Regions from separate parts of the Exiguobacterium sp. R-39 genome, predicted to be linked through region 4. Evidence: predicted binding sites of a transcription regulator. Region 4 holds the regulator's gene; each other region holds the start of a gene.
The links. The regulator LexA, encoded in region 4, represses DNA repair genes until DNA is damaged. The targets are predictions, from matches to a motif close to CGAACATATGTTCG.
Positions count from the first base shown of each region.

Region 1 (2,206 bases), 370 kb from region 4:
AGCCACGTTCAAGCGTCACAAGTGCCCGAATATGTTCTAAACGTTTTTGTTCATCTGACTTTTCTTCTTCAACAGGTTCTTCTGTCGTTTTAGCTGCTTCAGCCTGTTCGAGTGCGCTTTTTACCAATTCACTCTTTTTATCTTGTTCTTCAGTCATAGTTATCGCCTCCAGTTCTTATTTTACATTGAAACGTACCGATGAGAAAGGAAAATCCCTCATCCGTTCTGATGGGCATCACAAATGCGTAGCACATTGAAGGCACCGATTCGTAGGCGCTCAATTAAACGCGTGGCTGCCTCTGTGTCCTCGATGGTCTCTTCAATGGTCAGCATCATCAATTCAATCCATCGCACAGCGTGTACTTCTCTGATGGGCAAAAGGCGATGAATCATCGCCAGATTCATCCGTTCATCCTGTCCATCGTATTGTTTTGGACCACCTGTGAGTTGAATCAAAAATCGGATTTGTGCTTGTTCGACACGTTGGCGGTCCGGCGGGAATAACGGACGGAGAACATCATCTGTATACACACGATTATAGAATCGTGTGACAAGTTGTTCGAGTGCGTCTTTTTGACCAAGGTCTTCGTATAGCATACTTGTCCCTCTTTCTGTTCCAGCTGATGAAGACAATCATTATCTCAATCTTTACCCGCTTTTTGCAACTCCACACAAACCGATCGACAAATGATTTAAAATGGACAAGGAAGAGGACGAAAAAGAAAACAAGTTATCTGGATTGAAAAACGGACGTTTGTTCGTATTTATGAGATAATAGTACATATAATCATCCTTATAGATGAGCGCGCTTGTTGTTTTCAATACTCATCTCATATGAGCGGAAAAAAGACAGCATAAAGCTCCTCGATATTAATTAAAGGAGGTGAAGATCAGCCCACCTGATGGTACGAAAACAGGTGTCAGCTGATCTGACACAATGAATTACATGCATTTAGGTCGTGCCGGTACAGGCAAGACGACAACATTAATTGAGCAGGTAATTGACCGGTTAGCTGAGCAACCGCTTGGTCCATCCATCTATTTCATCGTACCGGATCAGATGTCTTTTGAGATGGAACGTCGTATCGCGACGGATCCCCGGCTGTCGGGTCTTGTCCGGATGGAAGTCATGAGTTTACGCCGGTTTGCTTTCCATATCATCCGGGATCATGGAAACCAGGCGATTCCCTTTTTAGACGAGACCGGGACACAGTTGTTACTGCGTCAAGTTGTCGAAGAAGCGGAAGAAGAATTGAAGATTTTTAAACGGACGAAAAATATGCCCGGCTTCTACAAAGGATTGGACGAATTGATTGCCTCGTTTAAACGTTCTTTGGTAAATCCGGATATGTTGCGTCAAATCAGCAGTGCATCTCCCGAACGTTCACCGAAATTAAATGATTTAGCGCTGATTTACGAGCGCTTTACTGAACGAATCTCAAATAAGGCGCTTCATGCGGACGATTATTTCACGACATTGATTGAGCTGTTACCGAAAGCTGATTTAAGTGACGTTTCAGTCTTCGTTGATGGATTTTATGAATTTTCGTTACAGGAACAACAGGTCTTACTGCGATTGATGGAATTGACGAAAGAGATGCATCTTAGTTTTACACTGGATGTCGAAGACGTCTATGCGAAACAGTCTGAGTTTGGTGTGTCACAACGCTGCTATATGCAGTTGATCGAACAGATGAAAAAACGACAGATTGCGCATGAAGACATCTATTACACACAGACCGTTAAATTTCAGACAACAGGGTTACAGATGCTTGAACAAGCGTTACTGTCGCCCGGATACCCGGCGACGGATGACGAAGTGAACGGGTTGACGCTTTCTGCCGCAGTTAATCGTCAAGTTGAAGCAGAAGCGGCTGTCAGAAAGGTGATTCAACTGGTACGCCATGAAGGGTATCGGTTCAAGGACATCGCGTTTCTTGTCCGCCACCTTGAACCGTACGCCGATCATTTAGAACGTGCTTTTCAACTGTATGACATTCCGTACTTCCTGGATCAACGGGAATCGATGGTCCATCATCCGATTGTCGAATTAGTCCATGCCGTCCTTGAAATCGTCATGACGGGATATCGGGAAGAATCTATTTTTCGTCTGCTGAAAACAGAGCTGATTCCACTTCCGGCAGAGGATTCACGATTAGCACTTGATCGTCTGGAAACATTTGTCCTGGAGCGGGGAATCAAAGGT
Region 1 is NZ_CP187965.1:758,078-760,283, forward strand. It holds gene ACP26N_RS03965 (hypothetical protein) at 1-157, opposite strand, end outside; gene ACP26N_RS03970 (truncated hemoglobin) at 217-597, opposite strand; gene addB (helicase-exonuclease AddAB subunit AddB) at 938-2,206, shown strand, end outside.
Region 1: a site for LexA is predicted at 748-761, ahead of addB (helicase-exonuclease AddAB subunit AddB). Genes of this name have one in related genera too.

Region 2 (2,206 bases), 830 kb from region 4:
CGTGACCGGACGGGATGGAGAAGCGGAGGTATGGCTCCAAAATGAATTTTATGCGGACGGACCGGTTTTTCGGCGTGACTTGACGCATTAGAAGTGGGGAAAATCATTAAACAAAGTGAGCCAAGAATCATCTTTCCTCCACTCGCTTTTCTCAGGCGGAACGCAAACCGTGGTCGTCCCCTGACGACCGGGTCTCGCCTGTTCCTGACGGAAGCACGCTTCCTTTTCCTGTAGAAGTCGAGTGGAGTCGACGATTCTTTTGAATAGGCAATAATAAAACCGTCTCTTCAGAAAACGTACTTCTGAAGAGACGGTTTTTCGTGTTTGGATTACGGTTCTGAGATGCCGTTTGCGAGCAACAATAAAAAGGTGATGACGGATAACGACAGTAAAAAAGCAATGTTCGCTAAGATGCTAAACCATTTGACGTAGCTGTTCTCCGATCTAAGCCCAAGCATCAGTGAAACGATGTATCCGATTCCGACCAGGAGGTTGAGTCCGATCGGTACCCACAGGCTGAGATTCGGGAAAAACCGTCCACTCAGCAGGTAGGAAGTCAGCATATTGAACAGAAGCAAACCAAGCGTCAAGAAAACCGGCAAATACGTCTGCTTGGACTGGGTCATTGTTCGACCAAACGTGTCGACCAGTTGAAGTGTCGGCAAATGGCGTCGGCACTATCGGCGGCTGATCGTCCCTCGGTATCGAGCCTTAAGTAATTCGGATACGGCAACTCTCCCGGGAGTGAGTGCGTCCGGTATTGTTCAGCTGTTTCGAGCAAGTTCGCTTCCGACGCGGCAATATCCCGTTTCGTAAACTTATGTAGTAAGCGGTTTTCCGTCTGATTCCGGGCAAGACGGGTCGACAGGGCAGCTTCAAGTTCAATGATGAAGACCTCGGCACCGGCTTCTTCAAACAGTTGAACGGTCTTTTCGATGAATTCGATACCTCCGCCTTCGACGCCGAACAGGCACAAAAATGTAAAGATCACCCCTTCGAGATCACTGACGGCCATCTCTTTAAACATCTCCCGCCGGATCAAGTCCTTCAGCTTATGGTGCGCCGGCTTCGTAAAGTCAAAGTACGGATGCAACAGGTCAATCGTCTGATGGTTATGGAATAATTTCATGCTCGTTTTTTGTTCGAGTTCCTGACCAATCGTCATCTTGCCGACGGCTTGCGGACCAAGTAACATCACAAACTTCATCCCTGACACCTCTTCCTTTTTTTGTTAATACTAGCACAGAAATCCGGAGTGTTCCTATTAGAACGTTTGTTCGTAAAATGATATAATGGCAATAGGAAATGTTGCTGTTTTTTCGACCGAATGGAGGTCATTGATTATATGGAACACTGGAAGATGGTAGACGGTTATGAAGGGATGTATCAAGTTTCAACAGCGGGGAATGTCCGCTCGCTCGACCGGATCATCGAGACGAGTCGTGGTGTTAAACAACGGCGACATGGCGTTGTCTTGCGACCGCGGATCAATCAGGAAGGCTACCGGAAAGTGACGTTGTACAAACAAGGACGGGGAGAACGGTTTTATGTTGCCGAGCTTGTCGCCAAGGCGTTTCTCGATTCCGAGGCCGTGCACGACCGGATTATCCGGGCGGACGGTGATCGTCTAAACGATCAGATCGATAATCTGACCGTCAAACCGTCTGTGAGTCAAGCGTATGCGTCGCTCCTCGACGAGTTCGACTTGTTATTGACGCAACATATCGAATTGTCGCCGCGGCAGATTCGGGACATCCGCTACCGCTATCAAGCAGGACAGTCGATTCGCCGGTTAGCGATGGCGTATCAGGTGACGGAAAACCGGATCCGTAACATCATCGATAAGAAGGAAGCCCAGTATATTAGTTAAACAAAAAACAGACCCTGTGCTTTTGGCACGGGGTCTGTTCGTCTTTACTGGGACGGACCGACAATCGTCCTGTTAAGAGACTCAATTTGTTCACCGATGATGTGACCGTGCTGTTTCAGTTCCTGTTGCCGGGTACTGTTGGCCTGAATATTTGCTTCGAGTGATTGGCTGTAGTGGGTCAGCTCAAGCAGAATCGTTTCAATCAGTTGGAAGTGTTGCCGAATCTGCGGCTGTACCGAATAGACGAGCGTACGGTCCGTCTCGACCTGGACGAGCGCGGCTTCAATCTGTTGGGCATGATCAAGGACGGAAGCAATCCGTCGGGTGCTCTGTTCA
Region 2 is NZ_CP187965.1:302,422-304,627, forward strand. It holds gene ACP26N_RS01680 (hypothetical protein) at 1-91, shown strand, start outside; gene ACP26N_RS01685 (hypothetical protein) at 330-665, opposite strand; gene ACP26N_RS01690 (AAA family ATPase) at 623-1,207, opposite strand; gene ACP26N_RS01695 (NUMOD4 domain-containing protein) at 1,346-1,870, shown strand; gene ACP26N_RS01700 (methyl-accepting chemotaxis protein) at 1,915-2,206, opposite strand, start outside.
Region 2: a site for LexA is predicted at 1,267-1,280, ahead of ACP26N_RS01695 (NUMOD4 domain-containing protein). Genes of this name have one in related genera too.

Region 3 (2,206 bases), 1.3 Mb from region 4:
ACGTTACATCGGCGGGCTGTCGTCCAACAAACTGTGGCTGATTCCGCTCATCGTCTTCGTGCCGGGAAGCAGTTTCGAAGCCTTGATCCCGCAATGGTCGTTTCCGGAGTTCGTTCCGATTGTCTTGTTCCTGCCGATCGGCTTCAGTTTCCTCTTTACCGGCCAGTTGCCGGACCAGCTGATCCGTCCCCTGATCCAAGGGCGGCTGATTACGTTCTTGTTGTCCGTCGTGCTCGTAGTAGGCGCATTCCTGACCGGACAGGACATCTGGTTGTACGGGTTGCCGGCCCTGCTCATTATTCACCTGATTCTGCATCAGCGGACGAAACGACTTAACCGGTCCCAGACCCCGTTGTTCCTGAACGGTAAACGTGGCGTCGTCATTCTCGGCACATTACCGGAGAAACCGGCTTCCGAGATGGGGCTTGTTCCGGGTGAAGCAATCTATAAAGTCAACGGGGAGTTCGTCGAGTCGGAGAAATCATTTTATGAAGCGATTCAAAAACATAAACCGTACCTGCGTCTCGAAGTCATGAACCATAACGGAGACGTCCGGTTCGCACAGCGGGCCTTTTATGAACAGGATCATCACGATCTCGGGATTTTGTTCGTCAGTGAGCCCGGTAATAAACGGACGAAAATCCGGACGCTTCAGTGATTCAAAATCAAAATCCAGCTCAAAAAACAGTTCAGCCTACGGGCTGGACTTTTTCTTTTGGCGAAAAACGGGTAACTTCTAAGAGGAGCACTTCAAAGTCGAATGTTTGTTCGTAAAGTGGTACAATAAAAATAGATTTTTTGAACTGGATGAGGGGGAAGAATACGATGGATTTTGAGTTAGTATCACCATTTGAACCGGGTGGCGATCAGCCGGAAGCGATTAAAAAATTGATTGCAGGCGTCAAGAAAGGTGAACGCCATCAGACGTTGCTCGGCGCGACAGGGACAGGGAAAACCTTTACCGTCTCGAACGTCATCAAAGAGATTAAGAAGCCGACGCTGGTCTTGGCACACAATAAGACGCTTGCCGGTCAGCTGTATTCGGAGTTCAAAGAGTTCTTCCCAAATAACGCGGTCGAATATTTCGTCAGCTTTTATGATTATTACCAACCGGAAGCCTATGTGCCGTCGACGGATACGTTCATCGAAAAAGATTCATCGATCAACGATGAGATTGACAAGCTGCGTCACTCGGCGACATCTTCCCTGTTCGAACGGGAAGACGTCCTGATTGTCGCGTCGGTGTCGTGTATCTATGGTCTCGGTAATCCGGAAGAGTACAACAACCACGTGCTGTCGTTGCGTGTCGGAAACGAGATGGGACGAAACGAGATGTTGCGTCGTCTGATCGACATTCAATATGAACGAAATGATATCGACTTCCAGCGCGGGCGGTTCCGTGTTCGGGGTGATGTTGTTGAAATCTTCCCGGCGTCCCGCGATGAACAGTGTGTCCGGATCGAATTTTTCGGAGATGAGATTGAACGGATTCGTGATATGGATCCATTGACAGGGGAAATCATTGCCGACCGGGAACACATTTCGATTTTCCCGGCATCCCACTTCGTGACGGGGGATACCCGTCTGCAAAAAGCGATTACGAACATTGAGGCTGAGCTCGAAACGCAACTCGCGAAGATGCGTGAAGACGGCATGTTGCTTGAAGCCCAGCGTCTCGAACAACGGACGAACTACGATCTCGAGATGATGCGTGAAATGGGCTACTGTTCCGGGATTGAAAACTATTCCCGTCACTTGAACTTAATGCCACCGGGCTCGACACCGTATACGCTGATCGACTATTTCCCGAAAGACTTCTTACTCGTTGCCGATGAGTCGCACGTCACATTGCCGCAAATCCGCGGTATGTATAACGGGGACCAGGCGCGGAAACAAGTCCTCGTCGATCACGGTTTCCGTCTGCCGTCGGCGAAGGATAACCGACCTCTCCGGTTCGAGGAGTTCGAAGAGAAGGTCAGCCAAGCGATCTATATCTCGGCGACACCGGGTCCTTACGAAATCGAACATACAAAAGAGATGGTCGAACAGATCATCCGGCCAACCGGACTGGTCGACCCGACGATCGAGATTCATCCGATCACGGGACAAATCGACTACTTGATGGATAACATCCGTGAGCGTGTCGCGAAAAATGAACGGGTTCTCGTGACGACGCTGACGAAAAAAATGTCGGAAGACTTGACGG
Region 3 is NZ_CP187965.1:2,451,827-2,454,032, reverse strand. It holds gene ACP26N_RS12905 (PDZ domain-containing protein) at 1-658, shown strand, start outside; gene uvrB (excinuclease ABC subunit UvrB) at 826-2,206, shown strand, end outside.
Region 3: a site for LexA is predicted at 758-771, ahead of uvrB (excinuclease ABC subunit UvrB). Genes of this name have one in related genera too.

Region 4 (2,206 bases):
AACCTGATGTTTTTGGAACGTATGTAAAATGGCGATTTTGGCATTCCCGCGTCCGATCCGCGTATCATCCGTCACGAGAACGGCATCCACGGCTTGACGTGTGACGTAATCGAGAACGGATAACATCCCTTCCCGATCAACGTCATAACCACTTTCCTTTTCCGTGATGATCTCCACGACTTCAAATCCTTTTGTTGCAGCGAGTCCCGACAGTTCCGATCTTTGCCGCTCAAGCGAGCTGTCCTGTGCTTCTTTTTCCGTCGAGACGCGACAGTAGATTACTACTTTCACTGTACTTCACACCCCTGTTCGTTCTTTGACAACCTTTACAGTTTGTCATTGTTGCGCGATTGGTACAACGATTTTGTTTTTCGAAATGACATGAGTCGTCTTCAGTTCATTATTCTCGATCAACCACTCGACATATTCCTGATCTGTCATCGATCCGTCATTATAGACTTCGGCGACCTGTTCGACGGTCGCGTTTTGATCGACTGTGACAGAAGCCGTCAAGAGTTGCTCGACCTTCTCGTCCGGTCGAGGTGTTAAAAGGAAAAGAATGAAAGCCAGGCTGAGCGTATAAAAAACAATGGAAAAGGCATGGGTACGAATCGTATGCATCATGATAAATCCCTCCAGTTAAAAATGTTTTTAGAATAGATGTTCTCGGAACAATTGTTCGCATAACTCATCTTAAACCAAGAACCGGTGTTCGGTCAACACAAAATGTCGAACAATTGTTTGTACGCTCATTTGTTCTATGTTATAGTGATTTTAGAAACATGTATTCCTATAACCTTCAAAAAACCAATCCGGAAAGAGGTGGCAATTCATATGCGGAAAATGTCGAAACGACAACAAGAAATCCTTGACTACATCGTTGCTCAAGTAAAACTGAAAGGGTATCCCCCTTCAGTTCGTGAAATCGGTGAGGCTGTTGGTCTTGCTTCAAGCTCAACGGTACACGGTCATTTGGATCGTCTAGAAAAACGCGGACTGATTCGCCGTGACCCAACTAAGCCACGTGCGATTGAGATATTGCTTGATAAAACTGATGAAAATCACGAAGCCATCGTTCATATTCCCGTCATCGGGAAAGTAACGGCCGGTTTTCCAATCACGGCCATCGAAAACATTGAAGAACATTTCCCGCTTCCTGCCCATTACGTCGGGAACGAAAATGTCTTTATGTTGACGATTGATGGTGAGTCGATGATCAACGCAGGTATTCTAGACGGTGACCGGGTCATCGTTCGTCAGCAAAACACAGCAGAGAATGGTGAAATCGTCGTTGCTATGACCGAAGATAGCGAAGCGACCGTCAAACGGTTCTTCTTAGAAGATCAACAAGTACGTCTCCAACCAGAAAATGATTCGATGGACCCGATGTATTTCGATAACGTCTCGATTCTTGGCAAGGTCATCGGCGTATATCGGACGATCCACTAAGCGAGGGACCAGCACAGCTGGTCTTTTTTTATGCCTTCTGGAAATGTACACGATACAGTCAATACCGTTGCTTTAACCGGCTATGTTGCGTATTCGGTCGCAACCCAGCAGACGGATTGGCTTCCAACCGCTGTCGGCATCGCCGTCGGCACCCTTTGGCTTTCACCAGACCTCGACTTGAAGTCCGAACCTTACTACCGGCACGGTCCTTTACGGGTCTTTTGGATGCCTTATGTCAAAATCATGCCCCACCGCTCCATCTGGTCGCACGGTTTGATCATCGGCGATCTCATTCGCCTGATGTACAGCGCCGCTTTTCTGATTCCGCTTTTATTTTTGGCGCTGTACCTGAAAATCATTGAATCGAGTACGGTCGATTCCTGGTTCGCGTCCATGCCTGCTTTCATCATCGGCGTCATGGTTGCCAGTACGATACATATTGTCCTTGATCACTCCAGCAGCTTCTTTCGAACAAAAAAGAAGCGGAAAAAGCGTCGTTGAAAATCCTTCGTTCATTGTAAAAATGAACGAAGGATTTTTTTAGTATCCATTATTCATTTTTTTAAACATAAATTAAGGAAATTTTAATTCAAAGATTTGAATTAATTGTATTGAAAACGTTCTCAATTAGATGTAGGTTTAAATGGAAAGGCCATTATTTGCTTTAATCCAAAGGGAGGGTTTTTGCATGAGTAACTTTACAAGTGAGCTGATTGGAACAATGATTCTGATTTTGCTCGGCGACGGAGTCGTTGCA
Region 4 is NZ_CP187965.1:1,128,959-1,131,164, reverse strand. It holds gene ACP26N_RS05785 (YneB family resolvase-like protein) at 1-291, opposite strand, end outside; gene yneA (cell division suppressor protein YneA) at 337-624, opposite strand; gene lexA (transcriptional repressor LexA) at 835-1,449, shown strand; gene ACP26N_RS05770 (metal-binding protein) at 1,480-1,950, shown strand; gene ACP26N_RS05765 (MIP/aquaporin family protein) at 2,138-2,206, shown strand, end outside.